Regions from separate parts of the Oryzibacillus soli genome, predicted to be linked through region 4. Evidence: riboswitches for the same ligand, from Rfam matches in the RefSeq annotation. Region 4 holds a riboswitch; each other region holds the start of a gene.
What was found. Region 4 has a riboswitch for cyclic di-GMP ahead of ACSEXW_RS03915 (glycosyltransferase). Riboswitches for the same ligand answer to the same signal wherever they lie in the genome.

Region 1 (3,174 bases), on a different contig from region 4:
CCGAAGTCCACGATGCCGCAGACCAGGAGCAGCAGGAGCGGCACCAGGAGTGCGAATTCAGTCAAGGACTGGCCTTGCTCCCCGCGTATGCTCCTCATTAGGTCAACCACCCGCTTCCCCACACGGACAGGAGGGCGCCGGCCGCAATCGCCACTCCGTAGGGCAGCCCTGCAGCGTCGGCATTCCGTCCTGCCGTCAGCGGCAGCCGGACGCCGTACCGGAGGCTGTAGGCAACAATGGCCGCCCACTTCAGCTTGCCGAGCGCTCCCTTGCGGAAAAGCAAGAACATGACGGCCATCACGCCCCCCGCCAGCGCCATGTAGAGGGCGGCCACCCATACGAAGGCGGCCCCCTTGCACAGTCCGACCAGCCCCAGGAGCTTCACGTCGCCCGCCCCCATGCCGCCGGCCAGATACGGCAGGAGCAGGATGCCCATTCCCGCCGCCAAGCCGGCCAGCCCCGATACCAGGCCGCCCCAGCCGGATTCGGCCAGGTGGAGCGCCAGTGCCGCAGCCGCAGCCGGAAACAGCAGCTTGTTATAGATTTTGCGCGTTCTTATATCCGTTACGACGCTGACCGCCAGCGCCGCTGCCAGCAATCCGTTCAGCCACATGGCGTCACCGCCCTTTCGCGTTCTGCCGGGCAGAATGCCCGCTTGCTTCCCGGTCTCCCTGGTCTCCCCGGTCTCCCCCGTCCGCAGGTTCAAAAAAAAGGCCAGCGCCTGAAGACGCGCTTGACCCTTTTTGGGAGATGCCGATGATTGGCGGAGAGGGAGCCGGTTGCGGTACGGTATGGTTCGTTACGGCGTGGTGGTCGGCGTCGTGTTCCGGCCCCGCACGGTGTTCAGGGCATCGGTGAAGATGTTGGTGATCTCCTGGCGCAGCGCCACCAGCGTCGCCACTACCGCCACGGCGATCAAGCCCAGCACGAGACCGTACTCCGTCATGCCCTGTCCTTCTTCTTCCTTCACGAGACCGATCAGCTTTTTCATCATGATGTATTCGCTCCTTTTTGGGTTTGGGTGTAGGGTGCACGGGTTATCGCACGATGTCTGCTTCTTCCTCGAATCTCACGGTTTGTCCCAGCTCCGGTGCTGCCCGGTACAGGGCGCCTGCCGCAAGCTCCACAATGGACGCCGTTCCTTGAAAGGTTCTTCCGATTCTTCCGGGCTTTAAGTCCGGCTCCAAGCCTACGATGCGATTGTGCAGGTCCAGATGCAGAACATCGATGGCGTACCGCATGAAATAGGTATGGACGGACCGGCAGGGTTTCAGATGCAGGCCGCTGTCCGGCGGGAGATGGGCGGTTCCCATAAGCCCCCGCAATCGGTTTGCAAAACGGTACGCCGGCTTGACCTCCCGGGCCAGCTCGCGGCCGTTTTCCTCGATCAGCAGCCTCACGCTCGCTCCTCCTTTCCTCATGAGAATGGCCCCACCTTTTAGCCGAAAGGAGGGGTTCTGGGCATAGGATATACGCCACAAACTCCCGTCATCTTTCGGTAGCTGGCTGGCATTCCGCCGCTTGTCGCCGCGTCTTAGCCCCTGTAGCTTTGCGCCGCCGGCTTTCGCCGGGTTTGCCTTTATCGAGATTCCGCGAAGTTTGTCGGAATTCGATGATGACTTCATCATAAGGCTGGCAGGGCTGACGGAATATCGGACGAAGTTCGTAATTTTCAGACTTTTCGGAAGGGTGCAAAATGTGTCGTACGACACATTTCCCGCCTAGGGAGGAAGTCGGAGGTTTTGGACATATCTGGAACGCCGGGGAAAACGGCTAGGGCACCAGACAGGGGCGCCCTGCGAAAACGCTACCCCTTCGTAAGCGGCTTCCATTATGTGTCCGTGCCCGGAGGGAAAAATGGCCGGCAGGGCCCTTATACCCTCCACCCCTGCCGGAAGGAGCATAATCTTCCGGCGGCGCGGAACATTACCGATTAGAGGAGGGAGGTGGAAGGCGGATGGCCAGAAGATTGAAGCGGATCGCACGGCAGATGGACCCGGCGGCCGAGGGACGGGACAAGCACTTCATGACCTTGGATTCGTGGAACCAGGACGGCAACTATCAGGCGCGACACGACGAGTTCGGGCCGGAGATGGAGCAGGAGGCGCCCCCGACCCTGAACGGGAAGCCCCTGTAAGGCAGCGCAGCAGCCCAAATACCCGGATCGGACACGCGATGGCGTGTCTGTTCCGGGTATTTGGGGTGTGCGTTTGCTCCGGGGCGGCGGGGCGGGGAGTGCGGGCGGGAGTGCGGGCGGGGCGGAAATGCGGACGCGGATCGAAGGCCACTGGTGGCCTTTATTTCTCCGGCCTGCACCTGCTGCCGGATTGAAGGCCGCTCCTGGCCTTCATTCTCCCGCTCCGCCGTCGGAGCCCTGCGGACGCGGATCGAAGGCCACTGGTGGCCTTTAATTCTCCGGCCTGCACCTGCTGCCGGATTGAAGGCCGCTCCTGGCCTTCATCCCCCCCGCTCCGCCGTCGGAGCCGCTGTGGCTCTTGCTCCACGTCCCGCGACTGGGCCTCACTCCGCTCACCACGGACCGCTCCTCCCGCGCCTACGGCTCCAGACGGCGCACGTCCACCGTCACCGTGAGCCGCTGTTCGCCCGTGCCGCGGTAGATGCCCTTGACGGGGACGATGTCCTTGTAGTCGCGGCCGTGGCCCAGCTTGACGTAGCGCCAGCCCGTCTCCGTCCGGTTGGTCGGGTCGAAGCCCCGCCAGCCGCCGCCGGGCACCAGCACCTCCACCCAGGCGTGGGAGGCCTGCTCGAAGTCGGCGCTGCCGCCGCTCAGGTCCCCGACGAAATGGTAGCCGCTCACGTACCGTGCCGGCACGCCCATCGAGCGGCATACCGCCAGCATCAGGTGGGTGTAGTCCTGGCACACCCCCCGCCGCAGCTCCAGCGTCTCCTCCACGGTGGTATGCACGCTGGTAGCCGCCGGGTCGTACACCAAATCCCGGTGGATGCCCAGATTCAGCCGCTGCGCCCAGGCATACACACCCCCGCCCGCCGGATCCAGCGGATACCCTGCCGAGTATTGCTCCAACTCCGGGGAGAAGGCCGTGTATGCCGTCGGCAGCAGGAACTCACAGTACTTGTCGAAGAAGCGGTCCGAGCGCATCAGCTCCAGCTCCTCCTCCGGCGTCAGCCCGTCGCCGCCGGTGGCATGCCAAG
Region 2 (3,174 bases), on a different contig from region 4:
GAACGCTGACCGGTTGAGAGTGGTACGTGGTCACGAACGTGCCGGAAGCCGTATAGCCATCGGTCTTGGTGTTGATGTTCGTGGACACCGCCTGGGTCTGCAGCTCGCCGTTCACCTTGAAGGTCAGGACGAAGTCTACCTTGATGACGCCGCTCACGTCATGGTTGCCCGCCCACAAGCCGGTCACGTCTCGAACCTCCACGTCACTGACAACTGCCTTCGGTGCGGCCGGCACGTTGAAGGCACCTTGTGCCGTCAGACCATCCTGCCCAATGGTGAAGGAAGCCGATTGGCCCGGAGTCAAGCCGGTGAGGGTGCGGACGCTGGTCGCTGTCTTCCCGTTGCTGTACTCTTCCTCCACCTGGTAGGTTACGGTATACGTGCCGGATGCCCAATCGAAGGTGTAGGAGGCCGAAGCCGCATCCACTCTCAGGAAGCGGGGCTTCACCGGGGGGACGAAGGTATAGACGGTGTGGACGCTGTTATCACCATAGGTTGCGTTCAGTGCCTGGGTCTCGGTGCCCAGCACCTGGGCGGTCTGCGCGGTAACGGTCGCCTTCAGCCTGCTGTTGATGTCCGTCCGGGTATAGGCATAGGTGAACAGGTTGCTGGCAGGATCATAGCCCGGCTCTTGCACACCGGAGATGACCGTCTCCTTCAAGACAACCGGCACCGGCGCCGTGCTCACGGTTACCGCTGCCGCACCGTCCTTGTAGGCCGGGTCGCTGGCTTGAACGGCATAGACGTCCTTCGTGCCTTCGACATGTACCGTGATGGCGGACGAAGTGACCTTGCCGTCGTCCCAAACCTTGTTCAAGGTGTAGGAATACGGGAAGGTGTTCGCCGCGCGGTTATAAGTCCCGAAGGATGTGTCCGTCACATGGTATCGGTCGATGTAAGCGACATGCACCTTGCCTGCGGATACCGGACCGGCTACCGTGCTATGGATCTGTCCAGCGGTCTTGCCGTTCTGGTAGACGGTGTAGGCTTCCACGGACAGGTCCAGGTTCCCCTTGTCTCCGGAACCAAGCGGCAGGACGGCCGAGTAGGTGAACAGCTTGTCCGCCACCTTTTTGATCGTGAAGGCGACCTGCGGGTAGTTCACCAGCTTCATCACCAGGACCGGACCGTCAATGACAACAGTGCCGGACAGGCTGACGGAGCTCTCCTTGTTGTAGGTCAGCTCAGCCCGGGTCTCGGACGTTAACACCCCTGTGCCGTAGCCCGTCTGCTTCACGGTACGGGCCGGTTCCACGGCCGTTGCACTGACAACCGCTCCAGCCGCCAAGGCAGAGGTTGCCGATCCTGCCAACAATACGGCGGACAATACACTTGCGCTGACCCATTTGACACTCTTCTTCATGCTGCTATTCCTCCTAGTTATGGTGCCTAAGAGGGCCGGTTACACTAGTGGCTCCATATAACCCAAGTGTCCAGTTAGAGGTTATACTTCATCGCATCCCTTATGTTCGTTATAATGATTATAATTCAGATAGGTCGATCTGAATAGTGCTTTAGACCGATTTGATGTCGAATTTAATAGAAGTTTAGGACTTTAAACTTATATATCGTGACGGAATGGTCCGTGGCGTCCATATGACTATGGATTCTCCGGCGGACTCAACTCCGGAATCGGCACAACCGGGCAGTAGCCAACCCTTTTCCCCTCCGGGAAACCGTAATATAATGGATCCATGCGGCGAAGGACGCCCTTATTCATCCACCGGTGAATAAGGGCGTTTTTATTTGCTCTTAAAAGGGAGGCGAGAAGATGAAGGCTTTTGAAGAAGCGCATGCGGCGTTCGTGCAGCATCATCTGGAGCGGCGATCGGGAGAACGGCGGGATCGGCTGGAACGAGGGCACAGCCATGCGGAGAAGCTGTTCGCGCAGAAGGTCTGGTGGCCGCTGAAGGGCCACTTTGATGGTCTGCATCCCGAGTATGAGGTGCTGGATTGGCGCGGGCGGCCCTATTATGCGGATTATGTATATTCTCCGGGGCAATGGAGCCTGCTCATTGAGATCAAGGGCTACGCGGAACACGTCACCCACATGGACCGGACCAAATACTCCAACGAGTTGAACCGGGAGTGCTTCCTGCAGGGTGCAGGCTTTCATGTAGTCTCGTTCGCCTACGATGACGTAGCCCACCGGCCGGAAGTGGTGTTGTACTTGCTTCGCGTCATCTTGAACCGCTACGAGTCCACCGGCTCCAGGGTGGAACGGGTCTTTTTCGCCGATCAGGAGATCTTCCGCTACGCCGTCTTCCTGGCCCGGCCCATCCGTCCGGTGGACGTATCCGCCCGCTTCTCCATCGACCCTCGGACGGCCGTCGCTCACCTGCGAAGACTTTGCGCCAAAGGATGGCTGCAGCCGGTTCATCGCGGCACGGGACAGCGGACCCTCTACTACGAAATTACCAAGCAGGGGCTGGACAGCGGGCTCTGGTGATGCAGACGACGGTCGGCAGGAGAGGCGGGTTGGCAGCTGTGGGAAATCGTTACGTCGGGGGGCTAGTCAGTTGGTTGCCGGGGAGTCGTCACGTCGGGTACTCGATTGGTTAGTTGCTGGACGGTGCTGGATGGGGCGATACGTCGGGTACTTGGTTGGTTGCTGGGGGAGGCGCTACGTCATTTACAACTAAATGGATTTCTTGTACTTAGATCACCAACGCTGAGCAGCTCGCATGAACGAAGTGGATTTTATGTATTTAGTTCACTCTAAATGGGCGGTATCGACTGGATTTACCCTAACTAGATGCAGTTTTTGTACTTAGTTCATGCGATATTGGGCAAATCGCCCAAACTAACTACTATAAATGCACTTAGTCGAATTACCTGCCACGTGAGACGTCGGCCAATGGGGAGCTCTCACCTTTTCGGGGGACTTCAGCGGGTACTCGCCCTTCAGCAGACACTCGGCCTTCCGGCCACCGTTCCACTTCCAGCCGTCGTTCCGCCTTCCGGCCACCGTTCCACTTTTCGCCGTCGTTCCGCCATCCGGCCGCCCCCCTTCCGGCGGAGGCCAGCGCAAAAAGCGCAGCGCGGAAGCAACCTTCCGCAACTGCGCTCTCGTTTTTTTCACCAGCCGAAATCGAGGGTCTTGCCCGTCTCGGCGTAGGTCTTGATGTTGCTCAGGATCATCGGCCAATGCTCTTGCGTGTTGGCGTAGGACGG
Region 3 (3,174 bases), on a different contig from region 4:
ACTGCGCCAGCAGTCTTTGGTAGCCCTCGATTCCGAATGCGGTCAAGGCGCTGTAAATGCTGACGGCGCTGGCCATCCTGGAGCATTCGAGCGTGTAACCCGTATGGTATTGGCCGTACCCCCGGTGTCCCACATAAGGCGTCTCCTCGGGCTCCAGATCCAAGAGCTTCAGATCCGATGCGTTGCGGACCATGAACAGGCTCGTCACGTACGGCGTCTGGCCCAGCTTCTGGAAGTCGAAACAGAGTGAATCAGCCAGGTTCAGGTGCCGGAGCCTGCGGTGAATGGCGTGCAGAGGCTTCAGCGCCGTAATAGGCAGCCCAAGCGGGTTACGGTCGAAGTCATACCCGTTGAAGAACGCGAAAAATCCGCCCAGCGCCGAATCGGCATGGATATGGGGATCAGGCAAGCCGTGGGCTTGTGCGATCTCACGGGAGACGGCGCTGACGCCCTGCACATCGTCGATGCCCAAGGCATCCGTCGTCCCCGTCGTGGCGACGATATAAGCGGGAATTCCGCCTTGGCGGATTACCTGCAGCAGCTTGTCCCGCAGATCATCCAGGTCCATGCTGCTGTCGCGGCGGGTGCGCACCCGGATCAGCCGATCCGTGCCGAGACCGGTGGCCTGGACCGATTTATAGAGGCTGTAGTGGGCCGCTTCCGAGCAGAAGGCGTACAGGTTCCGCGGCACTCCGGTCTGTTGAGCGTCCGGCGCAAGCTTGGCAATGGCCAGACGGAGACCTGTAAAGACCGCCCCTTGACCGCCCCAGGTCGTATAGCCGCCGCTTAGCATGGGGTCGTATCCGACCAGCTTGGACATCATGCCGATGACGCGCACCTCCGCCTCGGCTCCAGCGGGCCCGTAGACATCCCACAGGTTGTTCCCGTTCACCAGGAAAGCGGCCAGCATGCCGACGATCCCGGGAATGCTCGCCATGGGCAAAATGTTCGTCAAAAAATACTTCGTGTGGTATGGATGGTCATGAAGCAGCTCCAAGAGCTTCGGAACCACATCCTTCATAGGAGCGCCCGATTGGGGTATCGCGCTCTCCTGCAGCAGCTCCCGGTAAAAATGCTCCGAACGCCGCTTCGTTCCGGCCAGATTGACCCGATCCGGATTTTTCAACCGGTCGGCTCCTGCCAGGAGCTCCTCTAAGAGCTCCTGGAGCTGCTGGCGCCGGGAGGGGTCGCCGTCCGCACTGGGAAACCATTCTTGAACCCGATTCAAAGCATGGTTCACGTACATCTCTCCTCTTCTGTCTTTGTAGTGGGCTTGTAAGGGAAAGAAAAAAAACTGGAGCCGGATATGCCACAGTTCAGGAATGGGCAACTGGCTGACTTTCCCGACCTGCGGGAGTAGTCCCTATAGCTTTGCGTCCCTGCCTTTCGGCAGGTTTGCCGGTCACTATTCGATTCAGGTCCAACTTCATCCCCCAATAGGTAGGATAAAGGATGAACGATCTTTGTCACGCAAAAAATGTGTCTAAATTGGAAACTTTTCTGTAATTTGTCGTTTTTAACTCCCGTTTCCATGGGTAAGATTGGCTAATTCCCTGCAATCAGGCGATCTTGGGGTGCGACAAAGAGGACCGGACGCCTCCCTTCGGATGCATCCGGCCCCTGCCGGTCCCTTGTCCCTTTAATCCCAAGCCGGACGTTCCTCGTCCGCCGTATCCTGAAGGTCCTGCGCCGTAATCGTGATGATTCGGTAAGGCTCAATAGCTGCGTAACGCTGAGCCTCCGCACGGAGGTACCGGGGCGAGCCCTCCTTCTCCTCATCATACAGAAGCAAGAGGCCGTCCGTGTTGCGGAGCAAAAACCGGTCTTTGGCCTTGAACTGCCAAGGCCCCTCATACCCGCGCTTGGAGACGCAGGCCTTGTAGTCCGCCCGCGCGAGGAGGCTGCGGTACCATTCCTGCTTCTCCTCGCCCCAGTGCTCCTCCTGGTTCTCGTAAGGGGTGATCACCGCCAGCCGGAGCGCAGGATACTCCTCCCGAAGCTCCAGAGCGGCTTCGGCGGCCCACAGCTCCACCCCCCACTGGCCGCTGACCACCACCCATTCCAGGCCATCCTCCAGCAGGCCCCGGAGCACCTTGGCCACCGCCTTCTTAATAATCGGAATCCCTGGATGCTTCATGGAGTGGATCCCCAGCTCCGATGCCTTGTAGCCTGTGATCAAAATCCGTTCCAGCGACAATCCCCCCTTGTATTCGACACGGATACAGGTTAGCATAAGATGGTAAGTCTAGGAAACTTTGAAAAGGAGAATGCAACCATGGCACGCAACCGCAAGCTGATGACCGACGCCGATTTCCAGGAGGCTATGACCAAGCGGATCCCGATCCGGGTGTTCGAGGACGATATGATCGTGGATCCCAAAGGGCTGATCATCCGGTTCGACGATTCCGTCATCGTCGTACAATCAAGCGTAAGCGAAATTACCTACCATCAACGGAAAAAGTGCGAGTTCTTCGAAAACGAGAGGGACTAGCCCCGCGATTGCCCAGGGGCTCCTTCCGTCGCATGGCACGCTACAGAGCCCGTCGAACCGCCAATATATATTTGGACTGGTCGAGCGGATTCACTCCCCTCCGGGGCCGCTCCACATGAACCTCCGGCGGGCATTCCCGGTATCCACCGAACGATACGGACAGATGGCCCCTTCCCTTGGTCATGGAGCTTAGCCGCGCCGGAAAATCAAGGGAGGTTGCCACCGGGAGCATCCCGGTCAGCTCCAGCCGCTCCCCGCTCAAGACGGGGTTGTCGAATTCCCCCCTCATCAGCACCAGCTCATTCATCACCTTGCCTCCGGCCTCCTCCGGCACGGACAGGCGGAACCGGAGCATCGGCTCCAGCAGCTTGGTTCCCGTGCGCGCCAGCCCGTCCATGATGCCCATCGGCGTCGCCACGACGAAATCCAGCGGATGGGTATGCCACACGTGATGCTCCCCCTCCACCAGCGTCACCTTCAGATCCGTTACCTCCCAGCCGCGCAAGCCCTGCTCCAGCGCCTCCGGGACCCTGCGAGCTACCTCGTTCTGATAGCTCTCCAGAAGGTCTTCTTTCCGTACAATGGAGGCATATTGCAGGCCGCTGCCCCGCTCGCCGGGCTCGATCCGGAACCGGAGTACCGCCCAGCAGGGCTTGGGCATCGTATAGGCGATGAACCCGAAG
Region 4 (3,174 bases):
CATGCTCCCGAAGGAGAAGATCGAGGACCGCTTCGGGGTGGAGGGGGACGAAGGCGTCACCGTGGAGTTTATGGGCGAGACCTCCAAGGGGATGGCTGGCATGGGCTTCATGTACACGAATAAGGAATCGATCTCGCTCGGCATCGGCGTCATGGTCGGCCACCTGCGGGAGAAGAAGGTGAAGCCTCACGAGCTTCTGGACGAGGTGAAGAAGCATCCGTCCATCCGCAAGCTGATCCAGGGCGGCGAAGTGAAGGAGTATGCGGCGCATCTCATTCCGGAGGGCGGCTTCCACTCTATCCCGCCAATGTCGGGCAGCGGCTGGTGCATTACCGGCGACGCCGCCCAGCTGGTCAACTTCGTGCACCGGGAGGGCACGAACCTGGCCATGGTATCCGGCCGTCTGGCCGCTGAAGCCGTCATCGCCTGCAAGGCGAAGGGGGATTTCAGCGCCGCCGCCATGAAGCAGTACGATCAGGCGATCCGCGCTTCCTTCGTCATGGCGGACCTGAAGAAGTACAAGGGCATGCATAAGCTCCTGAAGGAGCAGGATCCGGAGCTGCTGTTCGAGAGGCTGCCCCGGGCAGTCAACCAGGCGGCGTATGAGATGTTCCTCGTGGACGGCGCCACCAAGGCCGAGAAGCAGAAGAAGGCTATGCAGCTGATCAAGCAAGCCGCCGGCGGCACCATGAACCTGGTGAAGCTGGGCGTCAAAGGATGGAGGTCGATCAACGGATGAGCCAAGCTGCCATTACGGATAAGCTGTTTTCAATCCGGTACAAGTGCGACGATGCGTCCCACCTGGCCGTGAAGAGCGCGGAAGTCTGCGTCCGCTGCACCGGCAAAACCTGCACCACCGTCTGTCCCGCCGAGGTGTACGAGTGGGATGCGGCGGCCAAGGTGAACCGGGTCGCTTACGAGAACTGCGTCGAGTGCGGCACGTGCCGCATCGCCTGCTCCTCGGACAACATCGAATGGCGTTACCCGAAGGGCGGGTACGGGATCACGTATCGATTCGGATGAGTCGATAGTCACGTAAATTATGGCCCCACTGTGAAAACAGTGGGGCTTTTTGTCCAAATATTCGGACATATAGTAGAAAAGGTCTATTGAGAACCGGGAAAATCATGAAATATAATGTAAATAAATGTAGATTACTGTAGATGGATGCGATGAGATTGAAGCCTTATCTGGGCACTTGGCTTCAATGGAGCAACTAGTGCAACCGGCCATTTCCTTATTTGGAATGGCCTTTTGCTGCGTTTTAACCAAATAATGGGATGACCCGGCTTTACCAGCTGATTGAACCGAACCGTTGTACGGATGGGCACCAGACAACTTAACCAAAGGGTGTGTGTACATGGATCTCAGCATTGTTATCCCCTGCTACAAGGAAGGCCGGGTATTGTCGGAAACGGTACGGTATATCAAGACGCTGGCGGAGCATACGCCGGAGATTGGAACCTTTGAGATCATTCTGGTCGTGGAAAAATCCGAGTCCGACACCCTGGCGGTCGCCCGGGAGCTTGCGGCTTCGAATCCTTGCGTCACCGTACTGGACAATGACCGGTGCTACGGCAAAGGCTATTCCGTTCGCCGTGGCGTACTGGCCAGCAGCGGCAAGATGATTCTCGTGAACGATGCCGACCTGCCTGTCCCCCTGGAGAAATATTTGGGGATCATGCTTTGGTTAAGCAAGAGCGAGAAGGTAGGGGCGGTCTATGTAACCGCATTTGGAGATAAGGTATGTTCGAGAACCAGGGGCTTCGGTCGATCTGCGATGACGCTGGGATTATTCGTTCTGCGCAAGCTGGTCTTGGGTCACCGGATATCGGATACCCAATTCGGCTGTAAATTGTATCATGGGGACCTGGCACGCCGTCTCTTTCTCAGACTAACGGAGACGGGATTTCTCTATGAGCTGGAAATGACCGATCTCATTGAGATGTCCGGCTACTTGATCGAAGAATGCTCCGTCCGGCTCACACATCTATCGGAGGAAAGCAGCGTCAATCTGCGGGCGGTATGGTCGTCCTTGATTGGCTTTGCGGATTATGCTCTTGTGAAGAGAAGAGCCATCAACAAGAGCCTGCGGTCCCCCACTACCGCTCTGCCGGTTGCGGAGCATAAGTAATGCGGCGGATATGGAGCAAGCTGTTCGGACTGCGGCCGGCAACCGCCATCTTCGACAGAGCGACCGGAACCTATAATCGGCACTATGCCGAGAAGATCTTCCCGGAACTGGCTGATGAGGCACGCAGAAGCGGGAAGCAGCTAACGATCCTCTTAATTGACTTCCGGGGGTTCCACCGGTGGAAGGAGAGATTCGGCAGAGCGAAGGGCAATATGATTCTCTCCAGGTTCGTCAAGGAGCTTCAATGGGGGCTTCAGCAGGAGGATCGGGTCTGCCGGCTGTCCGGGTACGACTTCATCCTGCTCCTACCGGATGTGGGTGCGGACCGTGTGCCGGAATATTGCCACCACATCTTCCAAGCGATCAAGCGGCTTCCTGTGGACATCGAATGGTCCTGTGCTGCCATTCACTGCCCGCCCGACAGCCGGAGCTTGCCTGAATTGCTGGAGGAGGCCTACGGAAGGCTTGCTCTACCTCCGCTGCACCGCGATGATCCCCGTTAAGAGATTCTGCGCCAGAAAAACGACAAAGCCCCTGCCAATGGCAGAGGGCTTTGTTATTTTCCTGGGGTTGACGGTCTGATGAGACGGTGGTAAACGAGCAGTCCGGCCCCGGCAAGATGAAAGAGAACGGAGACGATGAGAAACAGAATGTAAATTCCGTTTAACACGGGGTGAATGGAGATCCTTCCGGACGCGTCGTTAGATTCCAATTGAAAACCGTTGTGCAGCAGGTTCATGGAGAATGGCGTGGCTATACCGTCACCGTGCAGCTGCCAGATCGGATGATAGGCCTCGTTCGAAATAACATACCGGGCGTTGCGGGCACGGAAGCCATCGGCATCAACGGTTAGCTCGGGGGCAGCGGAGGGCTGCTGCACCTCGGCGGGAAGCATCGCGGTGCTCTCCAGCTTCACAAGATCATCCACGATGTAGAGTTGGGAGCTGCGCACGGTCAGCATCCCATCGAGGTCCTTGTTCCCGTTATAGAAGAAGCAGGGTTGCACCCACCCGTCTACGGGTGCTTCCGTCATCAGATAG

Region 1: linked by a shared signal. The riboswitch ahead of ACSEXW_RS18970 (DUF192 domain-containing protein) and the one ahead of ACSEXW_RS03915 (glycosyltransferase) in region 4 are both predicted to bind cyclic di-GMP.
Region 2: linked by a shared signal. The riboswitch ahead of ACSEXW_RS16660 (hypothetical protein) and the one ahead of ACSEXW_RS03915 (glycosyltransferase) in region 4 are both predicted to bind cyclic di-GMP.
Region 3: linked by a shared signal. The riboswitch ahead of ACSEXW_RS06655 (pyridoxal phosphate-dependent decarboxylase family protein) and the one ahead of ACSEXW_RS03915 (glycosyltransferase) in region 4 are both predicted to bind cyclic di-GMP.

What each region holds. Positions count from the first base shown of each region.
Region 1 covers NZ_JBPPGJ010000014.1:56,321-59,494, forward strand. Annotated here, with positions in the region: gene ACSEXW_RS18955 (TadE/TadG family type IV pilus assembly protein) at 1-98, opposite strand, end outside; gene ACSEXW_RS18960 (A24 family peptidase) at 98-706, opposite strand; gene ACSEXW_RS18965 (Flp family type IVb pilin) at 800-994, opposite strand; gene ACSEXW_RS18970 (DUF192 domain-containing protein) at 1,038-1,400, opposite strand; cyclic di-GMP riboswitch class I at 1,495-1,588, opposite strand; gene ACSEXW_RS18975 (hypothetical protein) at 1,958-2,137, shown strand; gene ACSEXW_RS18980 (hypothetical protein) at 2,408-2,533, opposite strand; gene ACSEXW_RS18985 (transglutaminase family protein) at 2,555-3,174, opposite strand, start outside.
Region 2 covers NZ_JBPPGJ010000011.1:178,886-182,059, forward strand. Annotated here, with positions in the region: gene ACSEXW_RS16660 (hypothetical protein) at 1-1,363, opposite strand, end outside; cyclic di-GMP riboswitch class II at 1,388-1,471, opposite strand; gene ACSEXW_RS16665 (hypothetical protein) at 1,772-2,449, shown strand; gene ACSEXW_RS16670 (SRPBCC family protein) at 3,079-3,174, opposite strand, start outside.
Region 3 covers NZ_JBPPGJ010000004.1:137,827-141,000, forward strand. Annotated here, with positions in the region: gene ACSEXW_RS06655 (pyridoxal phosphate-dependent decarboxylase family protein) at 1-1,240, opposite strand, end outside; cyclic di-GMP riboswitch class I at 1,323-1,410, opposite strand; gene ACSEXW_RS06660 (SLOG family protein) at 1,640-2,197, opposite strand; gene ACSEXW_RS06665 (hypothetical protein) at 2,276-2,491, shown strand; gene ACSEXW_RS06670 (GTP-binding protein) at 2,532-3,174, opposite strand, start outside.
Region 4 covers NZ_JBPPGJ010000002.1:434,529-437,702, reverse strand. Annotated here, with positions in the region: gene ACSEXW_RS03925 (FAD-dependent oxidoreductase) at 1-739, shown strand, start outside; gene ACSEXW_RS03920 (ferredoxin family protein) at 736-1,023, shown strand; cyclic di-GMP riboswitch class II at 1,157-1,240, shown strand; gene ACSEXW_RS03915 (glycosyltransferase) at 1,361-2,134, shown strand; gene ACSEXW_RS03910 (GGDEF domain-containing protein) at 2,134-2,637, shown strand; gene ACSEXW_RS03905 (hypothetical protein) at 2,691-3,174, opposite strand, start outside.